DNA from 4 places in the Shewanella avicenniae genome. Region 1 is predicted to be linked to each of the others. Evidence: predicted binding sites of a transcription regulator. Region 1 holds the regulator's gene; each other region holds the start of a gene.
The links. Region 1 encodes sigma-54, which starts transcription at its own class of promoters, with help from an activator protein. Its sites were predicted from a motif close to GTTGGCACGNNNNTNGNNT; they were not measured.

Region 1 (3,135 bases):
AGCAGTTCACCTTCCTCTTCAATCGCCTCTTTTAACGATTTATGACGCTTGGAGAGCGGATGTAAACGGCGGGTTTCACTATAGCGCTTGATTAATACTTTGTCGGATGCATTGAGGAAAAAACTGATGACCTCTGTGCCTTCGGGGAGTTTCGCAAGCTGACTTTCAAGTAACTTATCTTGGTTGGGTAAGTTGCGCACGTCAACACTGATAGCGACGAACTCATTGCTGCCTCGCAGATTTACTAGCAGATCGCCAATCATCTGTAATGGCAAGTTGTCAACACAGTAATAGCCCATATCCTCTAATACGCGCAGGGCTACAGATTTTCCTGAACCTGAACGACCGGAGACTATGGCCAACTTCATGCGGTGATTACCTGATAAAGTTCTTGCTCGTTCTCAGCCTTACGAAGCTGCTTGAGCACTTGTTTATCGCTTAGCTTTTCCGCCATGGCGGAGAGCGTGCTCAGGTGTTGCTGACATTGATCTGCTGGCACAATAAGTGCGAACAAAATATCCACCGGTTGATTATCAATCGCGTCAAAAGGAATGGCCTCTTCACACTTGATTAATACCGCAACGGGCGTGTCAATATCCGGCAAACGACCATGCGGGATCGCAATACCGTTACCGATTCCTGTACTGCCCATACGCTCGCGAGCCAAAAGACTTTCAAAAATGGCTTGAGAGGATAGGTCGGGATACTGGGCTGCTGCGAGATCGCTGATGAGCTCCAGTACCTTTTTCTTACTGCCCGGAGTCGCACAGGTGGTACACTCCGGCCGCAGGATGGTCCTAAGTTCCATCGTTAGTGTTTTGTCAGCTTTTCTTTGTGTTTAATGACCTGACGATCCAATTTATCAATGAGGATGTCAATGGCGGCGTACATGTCGTCGTGTTGAGAGGTTGCAAATACTTCGCCGCCGGAAAGGTGCAGCTTGGCTTCTGCTATCTGTAGTGCTTTTTCAACAGCGAGGACAATGTGGACATTATTGATCTGTTCGAAATGGCGTTCAAGCTTTGCAAATTTGCTCTCAACGTAGCTACGTAAAGAATCGGTGATCTCAAGTTGTTTTCCTGCAAGATTAATTTGCATCGTTGACTCCTCCGATTGTCGGGCTTTTAAAGGCTCTTCCGCTGATTTGACGGCGGAATTAGCATTGCTTCCCGATACTTAGCGATTGTTCGTCTCGCGACATTAATGCCTTGTTCGGCAAGCAATTGCGCCATTTTACTGTCGCTTAACGGCTTTTTAGGGTTCTCCGCGGCAACCAGCTTTTTGATGAAAGCACGAATGGCTGTTGAAGAACACTCGCCGCCATCGTCAGTACCTACATGGCTAGAGAAGAAATATTTTAGTTCAAAAATGCCGCGAGGGGTGTGCATGTATTTCTGGGTGGTGACCCGCGAAATGGTCGATTCATGCATTTCTACCGCTTCGGCAATATCGTTGAGCACCATAGGTTTCATCGCTTCTTCACCATATTCGAAGAAGCCTTGCTGAAATTGAACGATGCAATTAGCGACTTTAAGCAGGGTGTCGTTACGGCTTTCCAAACTCTTGATAAACCATTTAGCTTCTTGCAGATGACCACGAATAAATTGGCTATCTGACTGGCTGCGCACGCTACGTGCCATCGTGGCATACTGCTGATTGATGCTGATTTTTGGCATGCAATCTGGGTTGAGTTCAACCACCCAGCGCCCGTTTTTCTTCCATACCGTCACGTCTGGAATGACATATTCATCTTCAGACTCTTGGATGGTTAATCCTGGGCGAGGATTTAACGTTTGGATGAGAACGATTGCGTCACGTAACTCTTCTTCCTTAAGGCGCGTTTTGCGCATCAAGGTGCGGTAATCTTTGGCGGCGATCAGATCGAGGTACTCATCGATGAGCATTTTGGCATTGGCCAAATGCGGTACGTCGTCACTGAATTGTGATAATTGGATCAGCAAACATTCGCGTAAATCGCGCGCGGCAACTCCCACGGGATCAAAGTGTTGAATGCGCTTCAGCACGGCTTCAACTTCATCCACTTCGATATCATCTAAGCCCAGCGCTTCAATAATTTCTTCAGCTGATTGGGTTAAATAGCCACGCTCGTCAATGGCTTCAATAATCGCGGTAGCAATTGCTTCATCGGTTTCTGAAAATGGTGTGAGGTTTTTTTGCCATTCCAAATGCTCATGCAAGCCTTCGCTAGTTTCACCTTGAAACGGCATGTCATCGTCACGGACGACGCCAGATGACGTGTTGGGCGCAGCGGTGAAAACCTCGTCCCAAGTGGTGTCCATTGGCAGTTCTTCAGGGAGCTCTTGGCTATTAAGCGCATCACTGGTTTCAACGGACGAACTGTCTTCTATCGACTCTGACAGCTCTTGTTCACTGTCACGTTCGCGGTTATCCGCTTCAAGCCCCGCGTCATTGTTATCAACATCAACATCGTCATTAATCTCCAACATCGGGTTGGAATCGAGTGCTTGTTGAATTTCCTGCTGCAGCTCAAGCGACGACAATTGCAGTAGACGAATTGCCTGCTGCAGTTGCGGTGTCATAGTTAATTGTTGACCCAGCTTAAGCTGAAGTGACGCTTTCATTGTTGACTGCTAATCCCCAAAAATTATGTATTAAAACAACCACAAAGAGTTGGTAGTTTTATGAAATTTATTTGTCCCCACCACCGTACTATAGCCTGAATTGTTCCCCTAAGTACACTGCTCGCACCTGTTGGTTGTCGAGGATCTCGGCGGGTGTGCCTTCTGCAATCAGCTGCCCATGGCTGACGATGTAGGCGTGTTCGCACACATCCAGAGTTTCGCGCACGTTATGATCGGTAATCAAGACACCCAGTCCTCGAGACTTGAGTTGTTCGATGATTTTCTTGATATCGATAACAGAAATTGGATCTACGCCCGCAAAAGGTTCGTCCAATAAAATGAATTTTGGATCAGCCGCTAACGCGCGTGCTATCTCAACGCGGCGCCGTTCTCCACCCGATAACGCCATCCCCAAGCTGTCACGGATGTGGGTGATATGAAACTCTTCGAGCAGCTGTTCAAGAATGGCTTCGCGTTCTTCGTTGCTTAATCCTTTGCGGACTTCAAGAACGGCCATAATGTTATCGCGCAC
Region 2 (3,135 bases), 1.7 Mb from region 1:
GCGGTCGATTATCTGGCCAAACCTTTTGCGCCAGAGGTGTTACTGAACCAAGTGAGCCGCTATTTGACACCAAAGAAAGCCAGTGGTGATCCCGTCGTGGCCGATGAAAAAAGTATCGCACTGCTGGAGTTAGCTAAACGCGTGGCGCAATCGGATGCCTCGGTGATGATCCTTGGCCCGAGTGGTTCAGGTAAAGAGGTGTTAGCGCGTTATATTCATCAGAAAAGTGCCCGGGTTGATGAACCCTTTGTGGCCATCAACTGTGCTGCGATTCCAGAGAACATGCTAGAAGCGACCCTGTTCGGTTATGAAAAGGGCGCTTTTACTGGCGCCTATCAGGCTTGCCCAGGTAAGTTTGAACAAGCTCAAGGTGGCACCTTGCTGCTCGATGAAATCTCCGAGATGGATTTGGGTTTACAAGCCAAACTGCTGCGAGTATTGCAAGAGCGCGAGGTGGAGCGTTTAGGTGGCCGTAAAACCATCAAGCTCGACGTGCGGGTACTGGCAACCTCTAACCGCGATTTAAAAGAGTCGATTGCGAAAGGGGAGTTCCGTGAAGACCTTTACTACCGCATCAACGTATTCCCGTTAGTATGGCCTGCACTGAGCCAACGGCCTGCGGATATTATTCCATTGGCGAAACATCTAATCAGCAAACATGCCAAAGCCAGCCATGTGACACCGGTGCCGCAGCTGGATGATGGTGCGATTCGTAAGTTGCTTGGTCATCGCTGGCCGGGTAACGTGCGTGAACTCGACAACGTGATTCAGCGAGCGATGATTCTACAGCGCAATAGCATTATTGAAGCTGGTGACATCATCATTGACCTGTATGATGTGACTCAGCCGCTGGATAGTCGTTACGCCGAACCAAGTAGCGATGCGCTCGGTGACGAATTAAAGGCGCAGGAACACCAGATTATTTTGGAAACTCTGACCCAATGCCAAGGCTCACGCAAGCTTGTGGCCGAGAAGCTGGGCATCAGTGCGCGTACCTTGCGTTATAAAATGGCGCGCATGCGTGACATGGGGATTGATATTCCCGCTTAACCTTTGATTTATCCCGCCACAACGGTGACAGCTTAATCGCTTTCACCGTTTTTTCTGTTTATTTTTAGATAGATATCTTTGTTGGCAACTTATTTGCATTAACTGGTCATAATTGAACAGCACTCGTCAAATCTCTGACGAAGGAGTTAAGTATGCAAATCGGTGGCAATTCATTACTGCAGGAAATGCAATCACTTCAAGGTGAAATCGCACCCGCCTCTGGGTCCATTTCGCCGTCTCCTCTTCGTAACGTTGCGAATTCATCTGGCGCTGAGTTTGCTGACTTACTCGCCCAAGCGGTTGGCCATGTTAGTGGCTTACAGACTACTGCAGGCGACCTATCTCGCCGCTTGGATATGGGCGACACCACTGTCACCTTGTCTGACACTGTGATTGCGCGTGAAAAGTCCAGCGTCGCCTTTGAAGCAACCGTACAAGTGCGCAATAAGCTGGTTGAAGCTTATAAAGAAGTCATGAGCATGCCTGTATAGGCTGTATCGTCAATTTAGTTAGCAGGTAATTATCGTGGCCACAGACTTAGTCGTAGACCCAAATGGCGCCGGATCAGTTGTAGACGCAGGGGCTCAGCAAGAACACAAAATGGGGATGATGTCCTCCTTTGGCAGTGCTGACACGCTAAAGCAGATCACCATGATCCTCACGCTGGCAATCCTGTTAGCGGTTGCTGTGTTTATCGTGATTTGGGCGCAAGAGCCAGAATATCGTCCAATCGGGAAGATGGACACTGAGCGGATGGTACAGGTGCTGGATGCGCTGGATAAAAACCGCATTCCGTACAAGCTTGATGTTGATGTGGTCAAAGTGCCCGAAGATCAGTATCAACAAGTGAAAATGATGTTGAGCCGTGAAGGGATCGACAGCGGTAATGCCGATAAAGATGATTTCCTCAATAAAGATTCAGGTTTTGGTGTTAGCCAACGCTTAGAACAAGCGCGGCTGAAACACAGCCAAGAGGTTAACTTAGCCAAAGCGATTGAAGAGCTAAGCAGTGTGAGCCGCGCCAAAGTGATTTTAGCGCTACCGAAAGAGAACGTGTTTGCTCGCACTCAAGCACAACCAAGCGCCACCGTGGTGGTCAACACCCGCCGTGGCGGTTTAGGCCAAGGCGAAGTGGATGCGATTGTTGATATCGTGGCGTCTGCCGTACACGGCATGGACCCAACCAAAGTCACAGTGACTGATGCCAGTGGCCGTTTATTGAATTCGGGTAGCCAAAATGCCATTTCTGCACGTGCACGCCGCGAATTGGAAATCGTGCAGCAAAAAGAAAATGAATATCGCAGCAAAATTGAGTCGATTCTGATCCCTATTCTGGGGCCTGAAAATTTCACCTCACAAGTGGATGTGAACATGGATTTCACGGCGGTTGAGCAAACCGCCAAACGATACAACCCAGATCTGCCTGCACTGCGCAGCGAAATGACCGTAGAAAACAAATCCGTCAATGGCACCAATGGTGGCATTCCAGGTGCGTTAACCAATCAACCGCCTATGGAATCTAATATTCCTGAAACAGCGACTGGTAACGGCAATAATAAGCCGAGTGCTCAAAGCAGCCACAATGAAGCGACCCGCAACTTTGAGTTGGATACCACCATTAGTCATACCCGCCAGCAAGTGGGTGTTATCCGTCGTGTTAGCGTGTCGGTGGCGGTAGATTTTAAAGCCGGTGCTGCGGCAGACGATGGCCAAGTATCTCGGGTACCTCGTACTGCTGAAGAGATGACCAATATTCGTCGTCTGTTAGAAGGTGCCATTGGTTTTAGTGATCAGCGTGGCGATGTGATTGAAGTGGTCACAGTGCCATTTATGGATCACTTGGTTGATGAAGCCCCTGAAGTGCCAATGTGGGAACAACCTTGGTTCTGGCGCGCGGTGAAATTGGGTATTGGTGCTATCTTGATCCTAGTGCTGTTCCTGTTTATCGTACGCCCCATCATGAAGAAGCTGATTCTGTCAGATGATAAACATATGCCAGATGAGCCAGGATTCGGCCATGAATTGGCAGACATTGAAGATCAGTTTGCGGCAGATACTTTGGGTATGCTAGGCAAACAAGATGCG
Region 3 (3,135 bases), 240 kb from region 1:
TCGGTTGACTCAATCAAGACTAAAGTCGTTATCGGAATTGAACAGCTTTTGTGGTTTTTTTGAACTAAGTCAAATCCTCAGCGGATAAACTCTTCTAAGGTGTAGTTGTGTATCACAGGCCAACTAGAGGTATGTATGCGCAACTTCTCCGCGTTTAATGAACATCCGTTCCGTCTACCGATTACATTGCTTATTGCCTTGTTATTTTGGTTTTCTTTTGCGCCAGTTTTGTCACCGGAATTGCCCCAATTTCCACATTGGCAATTCATCGCAACTGTGTTGTTTATGATTGGCGTTGGCATTTGGGCGATGCAGATTGGTGGTCGAGCATTGTGGGCATTACCCCTGAGTTTCTCAGTGTTGTTATTGGCTGGCTTTGCCACCGAGCACACTTCAATCGCAATGATATTTGCAGAAGAGGGAATGTTACTGGCAGTGTTTTTGATCGGTATGTTGGTCGCGGGAAATGTGCGTTGGTCGGTACACGGGGCGATAGCGTTAACAGGCGTGTTAGCCTTTGCTTTTGGCTATCGTTTTGCTCACCTAGAGCCTATGGCGTCAGCGGATATTAGCCAACAATTGTTGCTCCTTGGCGCGCCGCTGGTGACTGCCGGCATCTTATGCTGTGTGTTTGGAGAAAGCGCTTGCTATGCACTGTTCAAAACCCACCATCGCAATATTGCATTTGGTTACGGAGGAGTGATGCTCGCTGCGGGTTTTCTGTTGGTGCTACTGCGCTAACGTATGTGTAAATAGCAAAAGACCGCCACGTTTGGCGGTCTTTTTTTATCCGCGATTAGGCCGATTTTTTCAAGGTACGGGCAGGGCTAGTGCGTACGTGAGTAAAGTACAGCGGTAAGCCAACCAACACAAATCCACCCACCAGATTACCGAGCGCCGTTGGAATTTCGTTCCAGACGATATACTCCATAAAGGTGAAGTTACCGCCCATGATCATTGAGAATGGGAACAAAAACATATTCACAATCGAGTGCTCAAAGCCCATAAAGAAGAACAACATAATTGGCATCCACATCGCCATCATTTTACCGGTTGCAGAGCTAGAGATCATCGCGCCCACAACCCCCATGGACACCATCCAGTTACACAACATGCCGCGGATAAAAATAGTCAACCAGCCATCGAACCCTTGTGCCTTGTAGCCTAAGGTGCGTGACTCGCCAATCTTGGCGACTTTCTCGGCGATGATCCCTCCGTCGACGTTATAGCCGTAGGTGAGAATAAACGACATCATAAAGGCGACGGTCAGTGCACCGCCAAAGTTACCCAAAAATACCAAGCCCCAGTTCCGCAGTACTTGGCTCATGGTCACCCCAGGTCGCTTATCGATTAATGCCAATGGCACTAAGGTAAACACGCCTGTGAGCAAATCGAACTTCATCAAGTACAGCATGATAAAGCCCACTGGGAACAATATTGCGCCGATCAGTGGTTGCCCGGTTTTAACCGCGACTGTGATGGCGAATACGGCGGCTAACGCCAAAATCGCCCCTGCCATAAATGCACGAATCAAGGTGTCTCGGGTAGACATATAAACCTTGGATTCACCTTGATCGACCATTTTGGTGACGAATTCATTTGGTTCTACATAAGACATCTTGGGTTCCTCACACAGTTGTCATTGAGATTCAGCGTTTGAGATACATGTTCGGGACTGCAGGGCTATCACGGCAAAATTCAGGCATAAAAAAACGCCCTAAGTATTGCGTGATTAACACGTAATACTTAGGGCGCCATTACCCGGTGATACATTCAAATTCAGTGCACTCATACTGAATTTGAAGGCTGCACATTCCGATTAAGCCACAGACTTCAGTGCCTGTTTTATTTTCATTTTATCAATTGCAGGTAGTGTGCCAAAATTAATAATCATTTAAAATCAGTATGTTGTTTATTGTGGTGGTATGTGGGATGAATCTTTATGTGCACTAATATGGTGAGGTTTTGCCCTGTTGAAGTGCAACTGCCTGCGTTACGTCAGGGCAAGGAGACAAGTTTAGCCTGTTACTTGTGAGCGAGATTATTTGGGTGAGATTATTGCGCCATTAGCTTAACTTGCTGCACTAACGCATAGAGCCCATTACTGCGCGACGGACTCAACTGGCCAGCCAATCCCAATTGAGCAAAATACGCCTCTGCGTTAAAGGCATTGATATCCGCTGTCGTTGCACCATTGGTGGCGGCTAAAATCAGCACAATCAGGCCCTTGACGATACGCGCTTCGCTGTCCGCCAGATAGAAGTGCTGGCCATTGATTTCAGTGTGATACAACCAGGCGGCACTTTCGCAGCCATCCACTTGGGCTTTCGCAGTTTTGAACGCGTCATCCATAGCTGGCAGCAGTTTGCCCAGTTGCATCAGCAAGCGGTATTTATCTTGCCAGTTACTGGCCTGAGCCAGTTTATCACGAGCGCTAAGCAGCTTATCTTGCTGTTGATAAAAGGCGCTAAATTGCGTGGCAGGCAGTGATGGTAAAGCGTCGGTCACAATTAAAAATCCTCATTCAGCAGTTCAAGGGTTTGCTTCAGCGCTGCTAAAAACTGCTGAATATCTTGCTCATTGGTGTAGATGCCAATCGAGGCGCGGCAGCAACCGCTGAGCTGTAACAGTTCCATCAGCGGCATGGCGCAGTGATGGCCGCAGCGAATCGCTACGCCTTGCTGATCTAGCAGCGCGCCGATGTCTTGATGATGTTCGCCGCGCACGTTAAACGCCACCGCACCGCAGTTATCACTGTGGGCGCCGTATAACTCGATTTCTGGCAACTGAGCCAATCCTTGCTGCAGTAGTTGCAGCATGCGTTGCTCATGGGCGTTGCTGTCGCTGTTGGCGTGTTGCTGGAGAAATTCGATCGCTTCGCCAAGGCCAATAATCTCGGCAATCGGCGGTGTGCCCGCTTCTAACCGATGCGGCAGCGCGCCAAAGGTGGTGCCACTGAAACTCACGGTTTTGATCATCTCGCCGCCAGTCAGCAGCGGGGTTAACTTTTCGAGCTCGGCAAGCTTGCCCCATAAGACGCCAACGCCAGTTGGGCCATACATTTTGTGGCCAGAAAAGGCATAAAAATCGCAGCCGATGGCTTGCACATCCACGCTTAAGTGCGCAATCGCTTGC
Region 4 (3,135 bases), 1.7 Mb from region 1:
CAAAAACAAGATGCCTTTGGGATTCAAAGCGGCAGCAAATTGCCGCAAGATTTTGGCTTTGGCTTCCGGGGCAAAATAGATAAGCACATTACGGCAAAAGATGATGTCAAACTTGCCAAGTAACGAGTAACTTTCCAATAAGTTATGCGCGCGGAAATTAACTAAACGCCGCACATTATCCTTTAAGCGCATGTTGCCATTTGGCAAAGCATCAAAAAACTGACGCTTATGCTCCTCAGATAAACCCCGCGCCAATGCCAGCCCATCATATTCGGCATTTTTACATCGCTCCAGCATTGAGGGCGATAGGTCAGTCGCTTGGATTGATACTCCACCGGGTAATCCGCCCGGTTTACGTTGCTGATATTGCAGCGCTGTCATGGCTAATGAGTAAGGCTCTTGCCCTGAAGAACAAGCAGCTGACCAGATTTTTAGTGGACGGCCTAATTTGGCATATTGTGGCAACAGTTGGTTAGCCATCAAATCGAACGGGTATTTGTCACGAAACCACAGGGTTTCGTTGGTGGTCATGGCATCAATCACTTCCGCACGTAATTGACGCTCGGTAGGACGCATCGACTGCTTAACGACTTCAGACAACGAAGGTAAGCCATATTTGCCCATCAAAGGCGCTAATCGGCTTCTGACGAGATACTGCTTATTTTCACCGAGCACAATACCGCTATGCTGCTCTAAAAACAGTCTGAATTGATTATACTCGGTTTCTGCGAGCGACTTATCTTGCACCTTGGCTTCCCGTCATTAATGAACACCGCCGTTATAGAAGTGTACGCTGTCCTGCTATTGTATCGGGCTGCGTTATACCGCAGCTGAACCAGCATGACAAGCGCCACTACTATTTTAATTCAGCACCAGCGAAAACTTATAAACTGAGATGCTTGTTAACAGCTGCCGCCAATTCATCAGGGTTAAACTTTGCGATAAAGTCATTGGCGCCCACTTTCTGCACCATCGCGTGGTTAAATACGCCACTGAGTGAGGTATGCAACACCACTTTAATATGCTTAAGTTTAGGGTCATCACGAATTTCGGCTGTTAAAGTGTAACCGTCCATTTCTGGCATTTCGATATCTGAGATGATCAATGGAATTTCAGTTGAAACATTGTCCATCTCAGTGGCAATCGCCTTGAGCTTTTCCAACGCTTCGCGACCATCTTTTGCCGTATCGATCTGCAGGTTCAGCGCTTCCAGAGCACGAAGGATCTGCTTTCTAGCAACTGCGGAATCGTCAACCACCATGATGTGATACTGCTGTTCTCTATCGATGGTAAGCGCCTCATCAACTTCTTTACTGATAGCAGTCTTCACTGGTGAAATTTCATCAAGAATTTTCTCAACGTCAATAATTTCAACCAATTCACCATCTATCTCGGTGACTGCAGTCAAGTAAGAGGTGCGACCGGCCCCTTGCGGTGGTGGCATAATTGCCGACCAGTTCATATTAATGATGCGTTCGACCGATTTGACCAAAAAACCCTGCACACTACGGTTATACTCGGAAATGATAATAAAACTATTGGTCACATCTTCGATTGGACGTCCGCCAGTCGCCGCGCTCAAATCGATCACAGAAATCGTGGTGCCACGAATATGCGCTACCCCTCTGATAAAGGGATTCAATTTAGGCAATGAAGTCAAAGGTGGGCACTGTAGGACTTCTTTCACTTTAAACACGTTAATACCAAAACGCTGTCTGCCGTTTAATTTAAATAGCAGCAGTTCCAGCCTGTTTTGCCCTACAAGTTGAGTTCTTTTATTGACCGATTCAAGAATGCCTGACATAAGTCTGCCTTGTATTAATTTTACAATTCCCACCTAACTGAATCACCAGTAAGGCATGCATATTGCTTTTACACCGATAATCCGAGCTTCAGTCAAAGTTCTGACGCGGCGGCATCGAATGCGCTATCAGCGGTTGTGGAACTACCTGAAGTATAAGTGTAAACCTGTTTTTCTATCTAGCCTGTTCATTATGAAAGTAAATTTAGCACATATTTTTTTCGCTGCAGTGATAAACGCCGTAATATCAACAGGCGTGCAGGCTGACATACCAAGTATATCGGCTATACAAAAGTTAGCTAAAGAAACAGTGTCAAAAAACTTAGCTGCACCTGCGACAGCTAAAATTGAAATCACGCCTCAGGCAATCGACCCAAGATTGCCGCTACCAAACTGTATTTCGCCGGTGACGGTAGAGCTTGCCGTCGATCGTCCGATTAGCCGTAATAACACGCTAAAAGTCAGTTGCGACATCGAAAACCAAACATACCCGTGGCAAGTATTCATGTCAGTGCGAGTCGATATCAGTTTTCCCGTGATCGTGCCCAATGAAACCTTGGCGCAAGGCACTGTGTTAACAAGAAGTAACCTCAGCTTGCGCTATATCGATCAATACAGCTTAAACGGTCAACAATTTGATAGCCTAGAACCACTCATCGGTGCAAAACTCAAACGACGTATCACCAAGGACTACCCTATTTTTTCAGCCAACGTATGCTTTGTTTGTAAAGGTGATCAGGTCTCTATTTTGGCAGCTACCGAAAATTTTCAGATAAAGACGGTTGGCGTCGCTATGGAAGATGGCAATGCCGGCGAGCAGATTAGCGTAAAAAATGCGAGGTCAAACAAGCTGATAGAGGCTATAGTGGCAAAAGTTGGCGAAGTTCGCATAAAAATGTAAAAATTGCTCAAGCAATAAACTGATCTGCCGATAAAGAGTCTGAGAACTTAGATTCAACGCTGGAGCCCAAACGGCTATGGACATTAAACAACTGCAAAATCAACCGCGAGTGACTACGGTCAACTCACCTAAAACCGGTTCAGCGACCACAGCTGAAAGCACGCAATCGGCTATAGTGGCGAATAGCAAAGACTCAGTTGTTGTCTCAAGTCAGGCACAGCAGCTTCAAAGTCTACAGGGTAAGATTTCGTCTCTGCCAGACGTTGACGTTAAAAAAGTAGCGGAAATAAAAGCAGCTATTGCTGAAGGCCGTTACAAAGTTGACCCTGAAAAGCTGGCAGGCAATATTGCGCAATTTGAAGCCGATATGAACGATATCAATCTGGAGGCTTAATGCAGCTGACAGACTTGGAACAGCTTCTGAATAAGCAGA

Region 2: the regulator sigma-54 is predicted to act here: its motif matches at 1,131-1,149, upstream of fliE (flagellar hook-basal body complex protein FliE).
Region 3: the regulator sigma-54 is predicted to act here: its motif matches at 1,864-1,882, upstream of JYB87_RS03295 (formate/nitrite transporter family protein).
Region 4: the regulator sigma-54 is predicted to act here: its motif matches at 1,854-1,872, upstream of flgA (flagellar basal body P-ring formation chaperone FlgA).

The regions. Positions count from the first base shown of each region.
Region 1 is NZ_CP071503.1:533,731-536,865, forward strand. Features, by position in the region: gene rapZ (RNase adapter RapZ) at 1-368, opposite strand, end outside; gene ptsN (PTS IIA-like nitrogen regulatory protein PtsN) at 365-808, opposite strand; gene hpf (ribosome hibernation promoting factor) at 811-1,098, opposite strand; gene JYB87_RS02315 (RNA polymerase factor sigma-54) at 1,125-2,603, opposite strand; gene lptB (LPS export ABC transporter ATP-binding protein) at 2,692-3,135, opposite strand, start outside.
Region 2 is NZ_CP071503.1:3,003,635-3,006,769, reverse strand. Features, by position in the region: gene JYB87_RS13340 (sigma-54-dependent transcriptional regulator) at 1-1,050, shown strand, start outside; gene fliE (flagellar hook-basal body complex protein FliE) at 1,203-1,541, shown strand; gene fliF (flagellar basal-body MS-ring/collar protein FliF) at 1,651-3,135, shown strand, end outside.
Region 3 is NZ_CP071503.1:775,168-778,302, forward strand. Features, by position in the region: gene JYB87_RS03290 (HupE/UreJ family protein) at 136-741, shown strand; gene JYB87_RS03295 (formate/nitrite transporter family protein) at 797-1,618, opposite strand; gene JYB87_RS03300 (SufE family protein) at 2,056-2,508, opposite strand; gene JYB87_RS03305 (aminotransferase class V-fold PLP-dependent enzyme) at 2,511-3,135, opposite strand, start outside.
Region 4 is NZ_CP071503.1:3,027,087-3,030,221, forward strand. Features, by position in the region: gene JYB87_RS13440 (CheR family methyltransferase) at 1-747, opposite strand, end outside; gene JYB87_RS13445 (chemotaxis protein CheV) at 884-1,804, opposite strand; gene flgA (flagellar basal body P-ring formation chaperone FlgA) at 1,995-2,702, shown strand; gene flgM (flagellar biosynthesis anti-sigma factor FlgM) at 2,779-3,096, shown strand; gene JYB87_RS13460 (flagella synthesis protein FlgN) at 3,096-3,135, shown strand, end outside.